Victivallis lenta: one gene and its partner. The protein of the gene in region 1 binds, or shares a complex with, the protein of each later gene. Links are inferred from orthologs where the notes say so. Each region holds a gene or a part of one and is shown on either strand. Other genes may lie near its edges.

Region 1 (5,644 bases):
GCCGCCGCCAGTTCACCTACGAGATCAACAAGCGCAAGGCCGGCATCTACTTCGACTTCATCTTCGAGCTCGAGACCGCGAAGGTCATCGACATCAAGGAGAAGTACAAGCTCGACGACCGCATCCTGCGCAACATGATCCTGATCTGCGACCGTCCGGAGACGGCTGCGGAGGGGCCGATCAAGCTGAACCTTGAATAAGAGCGCATTCGCTCCGACGGAAGTTTGATTTTGGAAGTTTTAACCCTGGAGGCCGAAAATGGCATCACTGAACAAGGTTTTTCTGTTGGGTAATCTTACCCGGGACCCCGATCTGCGCGCTTTGCCGAGCGGCTCGGCGGTCTGTGAGTTCGGCATTGCCGTGAACCGCCGCTACATGTCCTCCAACGGACAGGAGGTCGAGGAGCCGTGCTTCGTCGACATCGTGGTCTGGGGCAGAAGCGCGGAGAGCTGCAAGCAGTACCTTGAAAAGGGCTCCCAGGTGATGATCGAAGGCCGTCTCCAGCTCGATCAGTGGGAAGACCGCAACGGCGGCGGCAAGCGTTCGCGGCTGCGGGTGATCGCCGAACAGGTCCAGTTCCTGAGCCGCCGTCCCGGCGGCGACGGGCAGCAGGGCGGCTACGGTGACGGCGGGCAGAGTTACGGCGGCGGCCGGCAGGGCGGCTACGGCGGGCAGCAGGGCGGCGGTTACAGCCAGCAGCCCCGCGGCAACGGCGGCTACGGCCAGCCGCGCCAGGCGCCGCAGGGCGGAATGCCGCGCGCTCCCCAGCAGCCGCAGGGCGGGATGCCCCGTGCGCCGCAGCCGGAGATGCCGCCGATGCCGGACAACGCTTTCAATCCCGATGAGGGGATGGAAGACGATATTCCGTTCTGATGCCGGATGTTCCGGCCGCCGACGGATGAGAGAAAACAAAAGATTCGCATTTACGTTATAACGAAAGGTATCAAATTATGCAGCCGAAAAGACAAGGTCGCCGCCGTTCGCCGGCGAAGCCGAAGGTTTGCCGTTTCTGCGAGGCGAAAGTCACTTACATTGACTTCAAGGACGCCGAAACGCTGAGCAAGTTCCAGACCGAGAAGGGCAAGATCATGCCGCGCCGGATCACCGGGACCTGCCTCGACCACCAGAAGATGCTCGCCACCGCCGTGAAGCGCGCCCGCATCATCGCTCTCGTGTACTAATTCCTGAAGGGGGAAAATAATATGGCTCACGTGAAACTGATCCTCCTCGATGACGTCGAGAACCTCGGGCTGGCCGGGGATGAAGTCCATGTCGCGCCGGGCTATGCCCGCAACTTCCTGCTGCCGCGCAAGCTGGCCGCGAAGGCGACTCCGGGTACGCTGCGGCTGATCGAGTCGCGCAAGGTCCAGATCGCCGCCCGCCGGGCGCAGGAGCTGGCCGACGCGAAGGCGCTCGCCGAGAAACTGGCCGGAATCGAGCTCTCGATTCCGATGCAGGCGACTGACGACGAGCAGCTGTTCGGCTCGGTCACCGCGCGCATGGTCGCCGATCAGCTGGCCGTTCAGGGGTTCAGCATCGACCACAACCGGGTCAAGATGGACCCGATCAAGACGCTCGGCACGTTCGATGTGGAGGTCAAGCTCCACAAGGACGTGGACGCCACGCTGAAGGTCTGGGTTGTCCGGGGCTGACGCGCGCATGGCGTTTGAAGAGAAAGCCGCGGCCCGCCCGGTTCCCGGGATTCTTCCCGACCGGGCGCAGCCGCACGACCCATCCGTGGAACGGGCCGTCCTCGCGGCGATGCTGCGGGAGCCCAGTCCCTGTGTGGATATTGCAATTGAACACTTCCGGACCCCGGAGGTGTTCTATTCGCATGTACACCGCGAGATTTACCAGGTCATCATCGACCTCTATGCAGATCCCGAGCTCAAGGTCGACATCATATCGGTGGCGCACCGGCTGAAGACGCTCGGCAAGCTTGATGCCGTCGGCGGCGAGCTGTTCCTCGCCGAACTGGACGGTGCGATTTCAACCACGGTCAACATCGAGTCGTGGTGCCTGATTCTCCGTAAATACGCGACTCTCCGGAAAATGATCGATGTCTGCAGCGAGTCGCTTCTGAAATGCTACGACCAGGACGCCGACGCCGGGCAGCTGGTTGAACAGATCGAAACCGATATCTACAAGGTCCGCAACGACCAGGAGAAGAGCTCGAACGTCGAAGTGCAGGATATCATCGCCGATGAATTCCGCGAGCTCATGAAGATCTACAACGGCGAAATCGAAGTCGGCATTCCGACCGGCTACGCGCAGCTCGACGCCTACACCGGCGGTCTGAAAGCCGGTGAAATGTTCGTTCTGGCGGCACGCCCCTCCATCGGCAAGACCAGTCTCGCGCTGAATCTGATCCGGAACCTCGTGCTGCCGACCCGGTCGCCGCATCCGCGGCGGGTGGCCTTTTTCAGCCTGGAAATGACCGCGGCGCAGATCGCGCGCCGCCTTTTGTGCACCGAAGCCGGATTGTCGGAGTCGGTGTTCTGGAACAAGTCCTTCCTGGACAGCGACCTGACCAAGATGACGAATGCGGTTTCCGCATTCCAGAAAGCGAAGCTTTTCATCGACGACACCGGCGGGCTGACCATCGCGGAACTCCGTGCCAAGGCGCGCCGGCTCAAAATGAAGGAGCATATCGATTGTGTGGTCATCGACTACCTGCAGCTCATGCATGCCGACGGCCGCACCGACAGCCGCCAGCAGGAGGTGGCCGAGATTTCGAGCGGAATCAAAACGCTGGCCAAAGATCTGAAGATTCCGGTGCTCGTGCTGGCGCAGCTGAACCGCGAGGTCGACAAGACCGCCGGCGCCGGGGCGCGCCCGAAGCTTGCGCATCTGCGCGAGTCCGGCACCATCGAGCAGGACGCGGACATCGTGACCTTCCTGCACCGGAACCGCGACGATGCGAAGGAGGTTTCGAGCGCCGACCAGAGCGTCGACGCCGAATGGATCATCGAAAAGAACCGTAACGGACGGACCGGCATCCTGAAGCTCCTCTTCTTTCCGACGAAGATGGAGTTCATCGCGGCCGCGCCGTACAAGGAGGAGGACTGCCCGCAGTAGGGCGTTCCCCGGAGTCCCGGATTATCCTCAGGAGTGGAAAGTATCGTGAAATTCGCAACAGTTATCGGCCGGACGCTGGCGGCCCTCGTGCTTTCGGGGGCCGGAGCCTGGGCGGCCCAGGTGGCCGAAGTCAAATTCGACCAGCAGGGGCTCCAGACGCTCCCGGATGAGCAGGTCGCCTTCAACGTCCAGCTGCGTCCCGGCGCGGAGTTCAAGCGCGAAACGCTCGACGCGGACGTCAAGCGGCTGTACAACACCGGGAATTTCGCCGACGTGGTCTCCGAAGTCGAAAACCTGCCCGGCGACAAGGTGCGGATCACCTTCAAACTCCGGTTGAAGCCGCGAGTGAAGCTGATTCAGTTCAAGGGGAACGTGAAATATTCCGCCGCCGAGCTCGGCAAGGAGGTCACGGTCGTCGAAGGCGGTCTCCTGAACGACAAGGCGCTGCGCGAAAGCGCGCAGAACCTCAGGAAGTTCTATAACGACAAAGGCTATACCGACAACAGGGTCACGCCGGTCGTCATGCCGGACGAGGACGGTTCCATCACGCTGACCTTCCAGATTGAAGAGAACCTGAAGCTCCGGGTTCACGACGTGACGTTCGAGGGGGCGGAGCTCTTTTCGCAGTGGGATCTGCGTCATTCGATCGCCAACCAGTATTCGTATTGGAACTGGCTGCCGTTCGTGAACGAATATCTGAACTACGGACTGCTGGACCGGCACGAACTCGATCTCGACCGGGCGCGGCTGCGCGAAAAGTACCATGACAAGGGGTATCTCGACTTCAAGATCGACGATGTCGTGCTGACCCCGGTTCCGGACGATCCGGAGTATGTCGACCTCGACTTCAAGATCACCGAGGGCGAGCCCTACAAGGTCGGCAAACAGACCATCGTCGGCAACACGGTCTTCACCGAAGAGGAGCTGCTGCCCTATCTGCGGCTCAGGGAGGGGGAGACCTTCTCGAGTTCGGCCGAACAGGAGAGCGTGCGCGGGATTTCGGCCCGTTACGGCTCGCTCGGCTATGCCGACATGAGCTGCCGCCCGGTGCGGCACGAGGATTTCGAGAACAAGACCGTCGATATCGTCTATGAGATCACCGAAGGGCGCAAATACTTCGTGCGGCAGGTCATCATCACCGGCAACACCGAGACGAAGGATAAGGTGATCCGCCGCGACCTCGTGATTCATGACGGCGATCCGCTCGACACGCGCCGCATCGACGTCAGCCGCCAGCGGCTGCTCGGCATGGGATATTTCGAGAATGTCGAAGCGTCGGCGGTCGGCGCGGATGCGCTCGACGAAAAGGATGTCGTGTTCAAGGTTCAGGAGAAGCCGACCCGCTACAACTTCCGGATCGGCGCCGGCGCGTCGGACATCAGCAACTTTTTCGGCATGGCCGAAATTTCGACTGACAACTTCGACATCATGAATCCCGGCAACTGGTTCTACGGCGGCGGCCAGCGCATGCGCATCCAGGGCGTGCTCGGCATCGACAACGCCGGCTTCAACGTGGATTTCGTGGAGCCGTGGCTGTTCGACCTGCCGCTGCGTTTCGAGATTTCCGGCTATATGAACATGGTCGATTACGATGAGTGGCGCGAGAACCGCGTCGGTTTCCGCACTTCGCTGACGCGCCGGATCTTCGACGACTTCACGTCGGTCACGCTCGGCTATAAGTTCGAATACGTGAAAATCAATGAAGTGTCGCACCGGTTCAAGGACTACATGCGCGAGAACAGGCAGACCGACGGGCAGCTGGTCAGCCAGCCGTCGCTGACTCTCGAACGCGACACCCGCGACAGCCTGATGGACCCGACCAGCGGCTACAATGCGAGCCTCTTCGGGTCGGTGACGCCGCAGTTCCTCGGTTCGTCGAGCAACTACTACCGGCTCGAGGCCAAGGGCAGCTACTACTACAGCTTTTTCGACAAGGCGATCGTCGCGATGGTCGGCGGCAAGATCGGCACGGTGGCTACGGTCAACCGCGACAAGGACGTTCCGATTTTCGAGCGTTACTTCCTCGGCGGCAGCGATTCGCTGCGCGGCTTCGACTACCGCTCCGTTTCGCCGACCTTCGGCCACGGAAACAACTACGGCGGCCAGACCATGCTGCAGCTGACGGCGGAGGTGACCCACCCGATCTGGGGGCCGATCCGCGGCGCCGTCTTCTGCGATGTCGGCAATGCCTGGAAGAACTCGTTCGAGATGGACCTCTCCGAAATCAATGTCGGCGTCGGTTACGGACTGCGTATCCGGCTGCCGGTAATCAACGCGCCGATCAAGCTCGACCTCGCTTACCCGATCGTGAACAATCAGGACTACGAATCGAACAAACTGCGCTTCCACTTCAACCTGGGATTTTCGTACTGATGAGCGAAGAATTGAAATTTGAACCGACCGCCGAGTCGCTGCTGGCGATTCTCGAGCGGCTGCGGGCCCCGGGCGGCTGCCCGTGGGACCGCGAACAGACGCGCCTCTCCCTGAGCCGCAGTCTGGCCGAAGAGTGCGCCGAACTGCTCGATGCGATCGACCGGGACGACCCGGCCGATATCTGCGACGAACT
Region 2 (12,795 bases), on another replicon or contig:
CGACAGCGGCAGCGACTCGAGCGCCGTGAGGTTGTCGCCGAAATTATCCAGAAACCGCCGGATGTGTCCGCGCGGGTCCATGCCGCGCAGCTTCATCTGCTGTATGAACGGCCGGACCATCTCGACGATCTTCAGCTGCGGATTGAAACTCCGCCCGATGTGCTCGATCGTGATGAGCGCCTTGAACATCATATAGAGATTCGGCTTGAGCGCCATATGATACTTCTCGAACAACTGCAGCAATTGTTCGAGGATGTGCGCCACGCTGATCTTGTCGAGCGGCAGATTGATGTTCTCGTCGACCAGATCCGAAACGTCGCGCTCGAGATCGTCACGGCTGCCGGCGAACTGCCCGGAGATGGTCATGCGCAGCGCGCAGTCGGTCATCAGCGAAATCTCCCCGCGCAGCATGTAGTCGATGACCTTCACGAAATCGTGCCGCTCGGCGATGCTGACCCGCCCCATCATGCCGAAATCGATAAAGACCAGAATATTGCCCTTCAGCAGAAAGATATTTCCGGGATGCGGATCGGCGTGGAAGAAGCCGTATTCGAAAATCTGGCTCAGCATCGAGTTCACCCCGACCTCCGCCAGAAACTTCAGGTCGTACCGGGCGGCCTTCTCCGGGTCGGCCAGCACCGTCGTGACCGAGTCCCCGTGAATACGCTCCATGGTCAGCACCTTCTCGCCCGAAAGCTCCTGCACGAGCGCCGGCACTTTCATATTCGACGTGCCGGACATATTTTTATGGAACAGCAGCAAATTCGCCGCTTCGGCGCGGTAATTCAGCTCCCTGCTCAGCGAATAGGCGAATTCGGAAACGATCCGGGTCGGCTCCATCCGCTCGAAGGACTCCGAATACTCTTCCATCTTCCCGGCGATGAAACGCATGATTTCCAGATCGGTGTTGATCGTTTCGACGATGCCGGGACGGCGCACCTTGACCACGACCTCCATGCCGTCCTTCAGTTTCGCGGCATGCACCTGCCCGATGCTGGCGGCGGCCATCGGCCGGCTGCTGAATTCCGCGAACAGCTCCTGCGGCGGCTTGCCGAACTCTTCGACGATGATCGCTTCGACCTGCTCGACCGGGAACGGGGCGACATGTTCGGTCAGCCGGGTCAGCTCGTCGGCGTAAGGCTTCGAAATCAGGTCCGGCCGGGTCGACAGGATCTGCCCGAGCTTGACGAAGGTCGGCCCGAGCTCCTCGAACATCAGCCGGAGCTTCTGCGGACGCGAATGCTTCTCCGTTCCGCCCGGCGAACGCTTCATCCACGAAAATCTGTGATTCGGGTAGACGTTTTCGGCCAGGTCCCGGAACCCGTAGGCGCCCATCGTCTCCATGATTTTGATGAATCGCCGGATCGTCCGGTAGTCCCGGCTCAGTCCATTCGGCATGATAAGTTTCAGCATTCCTCTTTCCTCCTCTGGTTGCAATCGGGATGAAACACGGCTTCTATCACGAACTCCTTCGCCGGAGCGAAGCGCCAGTTCATATGCCACTGGGGCTCGCGCTCGCGGCACGGAACCGTCTCCTCCGCGGCTCCGTTCGGATAACAGTAACGGTTTCCGGCCGAATAGACCGCTTCTCCGGGGCCGCGCACCTCGAAACGGAGGATGCCGGCCGGACGGACAATGCGGAATCCTGCTCCGTCCGGCTCCGGCGCGACATAGCTGTGCAGCCGCCAGTCGGGCGCGACCGGTTTCGCGGCCCGGATTTCATCGGTCACGGTCAAAGCGCCGGTACGATGGTTGAAAATCAGTGTGCGCGTACAGCGTTCGAGCATCGGATACGCTTCTTCGAGGTGCATGACGATACGCGAAACATCCTCCCGCTCCAGCTCCGTCTCCATCCATCCCGTCGCCTCGGGGCTGTTCTTCTTCTGCCCTTCCCCGTCGATGAGGAAGCAGTTCGCCGCAACGGTCTGCTGCGTCCAGATCCGGTGGTGCGGCTCGCCGAACTGATACCCGAAGCTGCCGCTCGGCGCAAGAAACGCCTGCCCGCCGATCAGCAGGGCGAAGTCCCCCTGGTCCGCGTGCTGGTGGCTCGGCGTGCCGTAACGGCTCGCACGGGCGAAAACCGCGATATCGCGCTCCGGACACGCAAGACAGGTGTGCAGGCTCGCCAGTCCGGCATCGTGCGAAACATAGCTGCGGTCGGTACCGACCCGGCTCTCCGGCGGCAGCGGGGCGCGCGGCTCCGGCCGGATCACATCGAGCAGATGCAGCTCATAGCGTTCGATCGCGGCGTCGCAGCGCGCCGAAAACCGCCTTGCGAGCTCCGGACCGAAGCGTTCGGCATAAATGCCGAACGGATTCTGCGCCTGAAATCCGGGCCACTCGGATTCAGTCGGCCAGTGACCGTCGCCGAACGGATGGCACTCCATTCCCGGCACGGCGAAATGCAGGAAGAACTCCGCGACATGGCGGAAAAACGGCTTGACCAGAAATGAAAATCCGCTGATGCGCTCCACGGCCAGAAAAAACGGCAGATACCACTTCGTATAGCTGGAGGCGTAGAACGGCCCCTCGGCCCAGCCGCCGTCGCGGCCGCCGTAGTGCGGAAAGATCGAACCGTACAGATCAAGCGCGCACGCGAGCCAGCGCCGGCACTCCTCCTCCGGAATTTCGCCGTGCAGCACCAGTGCAAGCTCCCCGAGATACCCGGGCAGCCGGCCGGAGTGCGAATTGCCGGGTTCCCCGAAATAATCGCCCTCCGTCAGGAGCCCGTAAACCTGCCGCGCGTGCTGCCGCAGCGTCTCCGCCGCCCAGCGCCGCTCCTGCGGAGAAAGCAGTTCGTAAACCCAGTCGAACACGGCGGGCAGAATCCGCACGATCGAGAGCCCGACTTCGTCGCCCCACGGCCCCGCGACCGAACACGCCCCGGCCGGATTCCACTCGCAGACCGTCAGCAGCGCCCGCCGGGCATACTCCCCCGCCCGGCGCTCGCGCCGGAAGAGCCACAGCAGCGCACAGGCCGCCGTGTTACGGTCGAGAAACCGGCGCACTTCGTCGAGGGCGCTGCGGTAATCGGTGCGGCCGCCGGCGCGCCAGAAATCGGGGTAGCGCATGAATCCCTCTTCCAGAGCCAGCTTCACATTGCGTTCGAGAATTGCCAGCTGGACCGGATGGGCGGCCGCCAGAGAAGCGAGCTCCTCCGGAAAGTAGATGTGGCGCGGGCGCTCCGCAGGCAGCGCGGCGAGCAGCTCCTCCGCCGACGGCGGCAGGAACTCGACGGCATCCGGCGAAACCGTGAACGCCCATTCGCCGCGCTCGTCGGCACCGCGGCGCACATTCCAGCGATAGCGGCCCGCCGGCAGCTTCGCGGGAAAGCGGAAGACGTTCCGCTCCGTTTCGACATCGAACAGGGTTCCGCCGTCCGCGCCGGTCACGGTGACCCGGTAAGGACCGGACCCCGGTTCCGGAACCCATTGCAGCGGGGGCGGATTCAAACCGACCGCCTCCCCCGGCTCCGGCGACGGAAAAACCGTGTTTCCGGTATGTCTCCCGATAAACTTCACGACAGGCCCCCTTCCCTCCGCCCTCCGGCGGAAAACGCTCGCGGAACGCGCGTTTCACTTCCAGTAACGGTACTCGCCGCTCTCCGGGTCGATCTCCCCGATCCGGCGTGCCGGCGTGCCGGCCATGATCGCATAATCCGGCGTATCGTGCGTGACGACGGAGTTCGCGCAAATGAGATTGCAGCGTCCCACCGTCACGCCGCCGGTCACCGTGCATCCCGACGCGAGCCAGCTGCCGTCGCCGATCACGATCGGCTTCGCGGCATCCCGCTTCGTCGCAAAACTCTGCGTCGCCGGGTCGAATTTATGATTCCCGGCCGGCAGCGAACAGTACGGACCGATCAGGACATTGCGGCCGATGCGCACGTCGCCGTTCACATAGCAGTAAAGCCCGATAAAACTGTTTTCGCCGATCGGATTCGCGCCGATGCGGACGATCGCCCCCGGCGCGATCCGCACTCCTCCGCCGAAACCGAGCAGCTCGGCCCGGCGCAGATTGTCCACGCTGTTGTCGGAGCGGCAGCAATAGAGCGTAAACCGCTCGAACTCCTCCGGCGTCACGCCGCAGGCGGTCTCCTCAGAGGGCTTCACGCTGTTTCCTCTGCTGCTGCGCCTTGAGCTTCGCCTCCTCGGCCTCCTGCGAATGGACCGAAATGCCGAAAACCGGACTCTCGACGTCGACCGACTTCAGATTCAGCTTCACCTTGATGAAGAAGCGCCGCTCCCCCTCCGGCGTCAGCTTCAGGGCGCGCAGGATGCGCAGGTCGCGGTCGATGAACACCTTGCTCTCCGGGGAGAGCTCCAGCGGGAAACGGAAATCCGGCTTCTTCGTCTCGATCTCGATCGGCACCCAGAGATTTTCATCCGGCTCCTCCTGGCCGGGGAACCACGGCTGGCAGTAGAGCAGCAGGTTGTCCGGCTCGTTCATATACCACTCCGGAATCCGCACCGGCTCCGTATCGAGGTTCGTGATCGTGAAATGCAGCGTGCTGTCGCCGCCCGCCACATATTCGCGATCCCCCTCGAGGTTGATGCCGAGCTTGTAGCGCTCGAGCGGCGCGTACTCCGGCAGCGGCAGGGACCCCGCCACGAACTTCTGCTCCTTGCTCTCGACCTCCCGCACGCAGCCGGTCAGGACCGCTGCCGCGCCCGCCGCACAAATCAACCAGAACCGTTTCATCTCTCACCTTCCTGTTCCATCCGCGGAACGGCCGGAAATCCGCACCGTGTCACCGCAATTCGGAAATTTGTTTCAGTATCGCCATTTTTTCGGCCGGATCGACCGTGCCGCGGAGCCGGACCAGCAGCTCGGCCCGCGATTCCCTGCTGCGGGCGCGCCGCAGCTGCGCGACGGAGTCGGCCAGCGCCTTCTCCGGATCGGCGAACTCCCGGTGCTCGACCAGCACCCGGCTGACCGCCGGGTCCGGCGACTCGATCAGCATCTCCCCGAGCAGTGAAGCCGCGTTCGCATGCACTCCGTTCTGGGCCGCGTCGATCACGGCGTTCAACGCCCGGCCGACCGTGTCCTCGCTGCCGAGCTCCTCCGGCGAACAGAGTTCCGACAGCCGCTTCGCCGCCTCCTCGGACGAAATCGCCAGCTCAAGCAGCGTCAGCAGCGCAGCCGAAAGCCCCGGCGCCGATGCGAATTTCTCCGGCTTCGGCGCCGGAACCGCCGTTTCGGTGGGAACCGCCGAAAAATCGCTCCGGCGCGCCCCGGCCTGTATCCGGCGCAGCTCGGACCAGAACGCCTCCTCGCTGATCTGGAGCGCCGTGGCGGCCTTGCGGATATACAGCTCAAGCTCGACCTGGCTCGTGATCTTCAGCAGGTAGCCGGCCACCTCCCCGGCGGCCCGGCCGCGCCCGGCGGGGGAGTCCATATCGTACCGTTCCGGCAGCGAAGCGACCAGCACGTCGAGCCACGGAATCGCGTCATCGACCGCCGCGGCAACCGCGTCCGGGCCGCCGTTGCGGAACAACTCGTCCGGGTCCTTGCCGCCCGGTATGCGGATCACCTTGATCTCCATCGACAGCGGCAGCAGGAGTTCGACCGCGCGCAGAATCGCCTTCTGCCCGGCGGAATCCGCATCGAAGGCGAGGAAAATCCGGTTCGCATAGCGCTTCAGAATCCGCGCCTGCCCCTCGGTGAACCCGGTCCCCTGCGGCGCGACCGCGCACTCGAAGCCGGCGCGGTGGAAGGCGATCGTATCGAGCTGGCCTTCGCAGAGAATCGCCATATTCTTCTCGACCATCATCTTGCGCGCCAGCGGCAGCGCATAAAGCAGATTCCCCTTCTTGAACACCGGGCTCTCCGGCGTATTGATGTATTTGCCGGCCGGCGGCTTGGCTTCGAGCGAGCGGGCCGAAAACCCGACAACCCTGCCCTGTTCGTTCGTGATCGCAAAGGTGAGCCGCCCCTTGAAGTGGTCGAAGAGCCTCCCGGTCTCCTCTTTGCGGCGGACGATTCCGGAGGTAACGAGCTCCTCTTCGGTATAACCGAGCGAAAGCCCGTATTCGAGACAGGCGGTCCACGCATCCGGCGCCGCGCCGATGCGGAATTTCTCCGCAACGTCGCGCGGAATCCCGCGCTTGATCAGGTACTGGGTCGGCGGGGAATCAGGGTTCCCGAGCAGCGTCCGCTCGAAGAAGCAGCAGAAATCCTCGTTGACGCGGTAGAGCCGCTCCCGCGCATCGGCCCGGCGGCGGCCCTCGGCAGGATCGCTGTTCTCACCCGAGTTCTCCGGAATCACCACGCCGACGCGCGATGCAAGCATATGCAGCGCGTCGGAAAAGCCGACATTCTCCTTATCCATATAGAAACGGAACACGTCGCCGCCCTTGCCGCACCCGAAACAGTGGTACATCTGCCGCGACGCATCCACATGGAACGACGGCGTCTTCTCCTGATGGAACGGACAGAGCCCCTTGTAGGTGTTGGTTCCGGACCGCTTGAGCGGCACAAAACTCCCGATCAGGTCCACGATATCGCAGCGGGAGCGGATCTCCTCGATCACATCCTTCGAAACGCCGAATCCCATCGAACCGCAGCTCCTCCCGCCTCACCGTATGCGCGCGAGGCGCGCCGTGACTTCGCTCTTCCGAGCCGCAAAGGCCGCATCTTCCCCGGCGAGTTCGAGGAACTTCCGGTAAAACGACGCCGCCGCGCGCGGATTCGAGGCATAACGGTCGAAAAAGGCGCCGATATTGTAGACGATCGTCGGATTGTTCCGGCCCAGCTGGTAGGCGCGGGTGAACGCCTGACGCGCCGCGTCGGGACGCCTGGCATGCGCCTGCGCAATGCCGAGCAGATTGTGGTACGCCGCCTCGGATTCGAGCTCCGGCGCGATGCGGACAAGCGTATTGAGCCAGCTCATCGCCGACGGCGAACGCTGGGCAACCAGCGTATTCGCCAGCATGACCAGCGTGCCGCGGTCCTTAAAACCGCGCAGCGACGCGGCGCGGGTCAGCGCCGGAAGCGCATCGGTGTAACGCGCCGGATCGGCCGCATAGAGCCGGCCGAGCGTATACTGCGCCGCAAAGCTCTCCGGGTTGCGCACGGCGGCCTGGCGCGCCGCATCGAGCGCGCGGTCGCGTTCGCCGAGCGCGTCGCAGGCAACCGCCCGCAGCACGAGCGCCGAAACGTTGTCCGGACTCAGCTCCGCGGCGCGGTCCGCCATTTTAAGCGCACCCTTCCAGTCCCCGTTCGCACCGCGGTCGGCGCCGTTCTTCAGACACTCCTCCGCCGTGGAAGGGCCGCACCCGGCGGCAAAAAGCAGCAGCGCCGAACAGGCCGCCCCGCAGAAAATCAGATTCCGTTTTTTCATTCGCACCACCCCCTGAAATTCAAAAAAATCCTCAACCGCGCTTCCGCCACGCGGTAAATCCGAGTCCGCACAGATAGACCAGCGCCGCCAGCACCACGATCACCGGCCCGGAAGGCAGGTCGATCCAGAAACCGCCGAACAGGCCGCCGACCAGAAACACCCCGCTCAAAATCGTCGCGCCCAGCATCATCGACCACAGGTGGCGCGTAAAACACCCCGCCGTCGCCGCGGGCAGCGTCAGAAGCGCAATGACGAGAATGATGCCGACCACGTTGATCAGCAGCACGATCGCCAGCGCCGTCAGGACCAGCAGCAGGAAATAGATCAGCTTCACGCGCACCCCGCGCAGTTCCGCGAACGTGCCGTCGAACGACATCGCAAGGATGTTGTTGTAAAACAGCAGCGTCGGGATGAGGATCAGCAGATCCAGCCCCAGCGTCATATAGATCTCCGTCCGGGTCACCAGCAGGATGTTGCCGAACAGATACCCCTGGAGATCCACATATCCGCTCGTCCAGTGCAGGAAAATCAGGCCGATCGACATCCAGAGCGCCCAGACCACGTTGATGATCGTGTCTTCCCGCTCCCGCGCATACAGATTCACGACGCCGACCACCAGCGCGGCCGAAACCGACCCGATCACCGCGCCGAGCATCGGCGCAAACCACGGCAGCAGCATCTGCTGCAGGAACAGCGCGACGCCGATTCCGCCCAGCGCCGCATGCGACGCGGCCCCGGCCAGCGAACTGATCCGCCGCGTCACGACCATCGTCCCGACGATGCCGAGCGAAACACTCGAAAGCGCCCCGATGATCAGCGCATAACGCCAGACGCTCATCTCCGGACGCAGCAGCTCCTGGAAAACGTTCATTTCGCGTCCTCCCTCTCCGGCTCCGTGCGGCGGTGCTCGCAGTTGCAGAAACAGGCGTGATCATGCTTGATCAGGTTCACCTGATGATGATAGACCTCGTTGGCCGTCTCGGCGGAAAAGGCCGCGGCCTCGTGTACCGTCACGCGCCGGTTGACACAGATCACAAGGTCGATTTCGCGGTTCACGAAACCGAGGTCGTGCGACACGGTCAGGACGGTCATGCGCTTCCGCAGCACATCGAGCGTCGCGTAGAACTGCTCTTCGGCGCCGGGATCGATGTTCGCGGTCGGCTCGTCGAGCAGCAGCAGTTCCGGCTCGCTCGCCAGCGCCCGGGCGATCAGCACCCGCTGGCGCTGGCCGCCGGAGAGCTCCGAGAAGCTGCGCGACGCGAGCTCCGGAATCCCCATCTCCTCAAGTGCCCTGCGCGCCGCCTCGCGGTCGGCCGCGGCGTAGCGCCCCCAGAACCCCTTCCGCATACGCCCCATCAGCACGACCTCGAAGACCGTGACCGGAAACGCCGCGTCGAGCTGATGATACTGCGGCATATAGCCGATATGCGGGCGCGCCGCAACCGGAGTCGTGCCGAAAACCCGGATTTTCCCCCTCTGCGGCGTCAGGAGCCCGAGCAGCAGCCGCATCAGCGTGCTTTTTCCGCCGCCGTTCGGGCCGACGATGCAGCCGGAGCGGCCGCGTTCGATTTTGAAATTCACGCCTTCGAGCGCCGGGACGCCCGGCTCGTAACCGAACCAGACATCCGACAGTTCAACGATAATTTGCGGAGAGGAAGCCATCGGGTTCTATTTCCTCCCCTCGGATGCGAATCCTTCGATCAGGGCGTCGGTCATCGCGCGGATATTGGCGGGGATGTCCGCGGCGAGCGCGTCAAGCGGCGCGACCTTGCCGCCGATGGCATTGCCGAGCGCCCGGGCGCTGTTCGGATTGAACTGCGGCTGCACGAAAACGACCCTGACACGGTTCTCCAGCGCGCGCCGGATGATTTCCGAAAGGCGCTTCGGCGTCGCCTCGCGGCCGCCGAGTTCGATCGCCTCCTGCCGGAGATTGACCATCTTCGCAAAATACCCGAAAGCCGGGTGATAGACATAAAATTCGCGCCCCGCATACGGAGCGAGCGACCGCTTCGCATACTCCTCGCCCTCCCGCAGCTTCCGCTTGAGCGCCTCGAGATTCGCGGCGTAGACGGCGGCGCCGGCGGGATCGGCTTCGGAAAGCGCCTTTGCGATATTCTCCGCCATAACCGCCGCGTTGTGCGCCGAAAGCCAGACATGCGGATCGCTGGCGCCGTGCGCGTGGTCCTTCGCGCAGTCGTCGCAGGGCGCCTCCCCGGCGCGGTCGTGATCGTGCGTGCAGACTTCGCCGTGCTTATGATTGTGTCCGCAGTCGTGATCGTGCACGGCGGCCCCCTCGTGGCGGTGCGACGGGTCGTCGCAGCCGACGCCGTCGAACGGGATCCGCTCAACGCCCGCGCTCACATCGACAATGCGCGTGCGCTCCGGCGCAAGCGCCCGGCTGACCGTATTCTCGAAACTCATGCCGGTCGTGAAGAAGAGCCTGGACGACACGACGCCGCGAACCTCGCGCGGGCCCGGCGAATAATCGTGCGGGCTGCGCCCTTCGGGCAGCATCGAATGCGAGTCGACCCGCTCCCCGCCGACGGCCGAGGCCAGAAACGCGACCGGCGGCAGCCCGCTGTAAACCGGCATCCGCCCGTCGCCGGCGGATTTTTTCTCTTCCCCGCAGCCGGCCAGAATCAGCGCGGCGAGCAGCGGAATCGCCAGATGAATTTTTCGTAACCCCATATACCCTCCCCGGCAAACTGTTATTGTAATAAGATAGACCTTGCGCCCTCCAAAATCAAGCCCCGAACCGGTTTTGACGGCGATCTCGGGACTTTTTTTAGGGGGTCTGCTTGAATTCACACGGATTCAGGTGTATAGTCTAAACGTATTTTGCTATTTTGAACGATTGGGTCACAACGAAAAAACCAGGGACTATGAAGAAAATTTTTCTGACCGGCATCACCGGTCTCGTCGGCAGCGCCTTTGTCGTTGCGCTGCTCCGTGAACGGCAGGATTGCGAGTTTGTCTGCCTTGCCCGCAAAAGTGCCGTAAAGAGCGCCCGGCAGAGGACGGAGGAGATCATCCGCGACGAATGCAAATTCGACGGCTGTCCCGAGCTTGCGGACCGGATTCTCTCGAAGGTCAGCGTCATCGAAGGCGATGTGGTCGACCTCGATCCGGTTGAAATGGCGAAAAATCCGCTGCTCGAAGGCGTGAACGTGGTCTTCCACTGCGCGGCCGACGTGAATCTGGGACAGGACCCGACCGGGCGGACGTTCCGCATCAATTACCAGGGCAGCAAAAACATCGTCGAGCTTGCCAAGCTGCTCAAGGTCAAGGAGCTCCATTATGTCGGAACCGCGTATATCGCGGGCAGGCTGGTCGGGCGCGCCATCGAGGACAATCCGATCGACAGCGGCTTCAACAATCCCTATGAAGAGAGCAAGTACAAGGCTGAAATGCTGGTCCGGAATTCGGGAATCCCGTTTTCGATCTACCGGCCGTCGATCATCACCGGGCGCCGCTCGGACGGGCGCATCCGCAAGCCGCTGGCTTTCTACCGCATTCTCGAATTTCTCGGCAAGCTCAAGAGCCATCGCTGCTCGAAGCTCGGCGTTCCGCACGTCCAGCCGGTCAATCTCGGCATCAACTTCGCAACGATCCCGTCCGAGCATGTCTATTTCGTGCCGATCGATTATGTGCAGGAGGCGATTACGGCGCTTTTCCAGCAGCCTGTGGAGAACCGGGCCTACCATGTCACCGGCGAAAGCCCGCTGACCACCCGCCAGATCCAGGACGCGGTCTGCGGCGTGTTGCGACTCGAAGGGGTTTCGATCGACCCGAACGAGGATTCGCCGAACATGGACAACAAGCTCATGAGCCGCTTCCTCGGCGACCTTTTCCCGTATTTCTCGTCGGATATCGTCTTCGACCAGAGCAATGTCCGCAAGGCGCTCGGAGACAAGATCCTCGACTGGGAGTACGGCACGAAGGGGCTTGAGATCCTGATCCGCTCGTACTACAAGGACTATTTCCCGAAGGTCGAATGGCTCCAGAAGCTCGCGGCGACCCCGATGGACGAACCGGTCAAATAAGAAACGTTCCGGTTAATGCACTGCGGGCGGCTTCGGGGTAATTCCCGGAACCGTCCGTTTTCATTTAAAATGGTTATCGATTTTCACGCACATTTCTATCCCGAAAAAGTGGCGGCCAAAGCGCTGGCGGTCTGCGCGGCCAGAATTCCGGCCTGGTCGGACGGAACCCGGAGCGGGCTCGAAGCGTCGATGCGCGAGGCCGGAATCGATCTTGCGGTCGGCCTGACCGTCGTGAACGCCCCCGGGAACAGCACGAACATCAATGCCTGGGCCGTGCGCGAAAACCGGAGGCCGCTCATCATGACCGGCGGCATTCATCCGGACGAGCCGGAACCGCTCCGGACCATCGAAACCGTGGCGGCGGCCGGACTCCCCGGCATCAAAGTCCACCCCGAATACCAGCATTTCCGGTTCGACGAAGAGCGGCTGTTCCCGGTCTGGGAGCGCTGCGAAGAACTCGGGCTCTTCGTCGTGACCCACGCCGGATGGGATGCGATGTTCGATTCCCCCTGCCGGGGCACCCCGGAAAAACTCGCGGAATTTCACCGTCGCTTCCCCGGGGTCAAGCTCATTCTCGCCCACCTCGGCGGACTTGCCATGTGGGATGACGTCGAAAAATACCTGACCGGGCTGCCGGTCTATCTGGATCTGGCCATGGCCTCCCCGGACTATATCGAAGCCGACCGGCTGCTCCGGATCATTCGCGCCCACGGCGCCGGACGCATCCTCTTCGGCACCGACTCTCCGTGGTACGGCCAGAAAGAGCAGCTCGGCTTCATCCGTTCGCTGCCGCTCTCTCCCGCCGAGCAGGAGCAGATTTTCCACCGGAACGCCGCGGAGCTCCTCCGCCTCCCGTAACGCTGCATCCCGCAAAAGCGCTTAGAGCTTATTAGGGATAAGCGCTAAGAAAACCGGCAGCCGGGCGTCATAATTGCAGGAGGGTTCGAAAATGGATCAGGAAACCGGTTGGAAAGAGCTGATGCGGCAGGCAAAAAGCGGGGATGCCGAAGCCCAATGCCGTCTTGGCTGCAAACTCGATTTCGGAGACGACGAAACCGAATGCGATAAAGCGGCTGCCCGAGAGTGGTACCGGCGCGCCGCGGAGCAGGGCAATCTCACCGCAATGAACAACCTCGGCCTTATGCTGAAGAACGGAGAAGGCGGTCCGGCCGATCTCAAAGCCGGGCTGGAACTGCTGTCCCGCGCAGCAGAAGCGGGCGATGAATACGCGCAGCGCAACTGCGGCAAAGCCTGCGAACGGGGAGAGATTCCGGGTGCCGGGCTTGCGGAAGCCGAACGCTGGTACCGGCTGGCGATTGCCGGCGGCCACCGCGAAGCGATTTTCGATCTGGGCTACCTGCTGTCCGATCTTCTCCCCTCCCCGACTGCGGAACAGCTCGCCGAAGCAGC

What was found.
Region 2: the proteins of dnaB (region 1) and dnaG are in contact, whole or in part, in a crystal structure (PDB 2R6A), measured with the Geobacillus stearothermophilus proteins. The link is inferred for Victivallis lenta from one-to-one orthologs. Residues at the interface, in WP_033016901.1 of Geobacillus stearothermophilus: Ser13, Glu15, Ala16, Gln18, Glu91, Leu92, Asp94, Ala95, Val96, Pro97, Thr98, Ala99, Ala100, Asn101, Tyr104, Tyr105, Ile108; in WP_049624496.1 of Geobacillus stearothermophilus: Lys456, Leu457, Leu458, Pro459, Ala460, Asn463, Ala464, Leu467, Leu535, Leu536, Ile537, Ala538, Gln544, Glu545, Asp548, Tyr549, His552.

What each region holds. Positions count from the first base shown.
Region 1 is NZ_VUNS01000016.1:87,436-93,079, forward strand. Bases 1,001-3,868 are described here. They hold dnaB (replicative DNA helicase), read left to right. Parts: upstream 1,001-1,659; coding sequence 1,660-3,078; downstream 3,079-3,868. Other genes in these bases: rpsR (30S ribosomal protein S18), read left to right, coding at 1,001-1,181; rplI (50S ribosomal protein L9), read left to right, coding at 1,203-1,652; bamA (outer membrane protein assembly factor BamA), read left to right, coding at 3,124-3,868. Also shown: rpsF (30S ribosomal protein S6), read left to right, coding at 1-200; FYJ85_RS14420 (single-stranded DNA-binding protein), read left to right, coding at 259-873; more of rpsR, read left to right, coding at 951-1,000; more of bamA, read left to right, coding at 3,869-5,451; mazG (nucleoside triphosphate pyrophosphohydrolase), read left to right, coding at 5,451-5,644. UniProt on the Escherichia coli protein: The main replicative DNA helicase, it participates in initiation and elongation during chromosome replication. Travels ahead of the DNA replisome, separating dsDNA into templates for DNA synthesis.
Region 2 is NZ_VUNS01000006.1:144,411-157,205, reverse strand. Bases 4,154-7,076 are described here. They hold dnaG (DNA primase), read right to left. Parts: upstream 6,557-7,076; coding sequence 4,751-6,556; downstream 4,154-4,750. Other genes in these bases: FYJ85_RS07870 (tetratricopeptide repeat protein), read right to left, coding at 6,578-7,076; FYJ85_RS07880 (lipoprotein), read right to left, coding at 4,154-4,701. In the rest of the region: FYJ85_RS07895 (ABC1 kinase family protein), read right to left, coding at 1-1,413; FYJ85_RS07890 (DUF4962 domain-containing protein), read right to left, coding at 1,407-3,521; FYJ85_RS07885 (acyltransferase), read right to left, coding at 3,576-4,112; more of FYJ85_RS07880, read right to left, coding at 4,099-4,153; more of FYJ85_RS07870, read right to left, coding at 7,077-7,342; FYJ85_RS07865 (metal ABC transporter permease), read right to left, coding at 7,374-8,213; FYJ85_RS07860 (metal ABC transporter ATP-binding protein), read right to left, coding at 8,210-9,004; FYJ85_RS07855 (metal ABC transporter substrate-binding protein), read right to left, coding at 9,011-10,030; FYJ85_RS07850 (SDR family oxidoreductase), read left to right, coding at 10,225-11,385; FYJ85_RS07845 (amidohydrolase family protein), read left to right, coding at 11,455-12,243; FYJ85_RS07840 (tetratricopeptide repeat protein), read left to right, coding at 12,335-12,795. UniProt on the Escherichia coli protein: RNA polymerase that catalyzes the synthesis of short RNA molecules used as primers for DNA polymerase during DNA replication.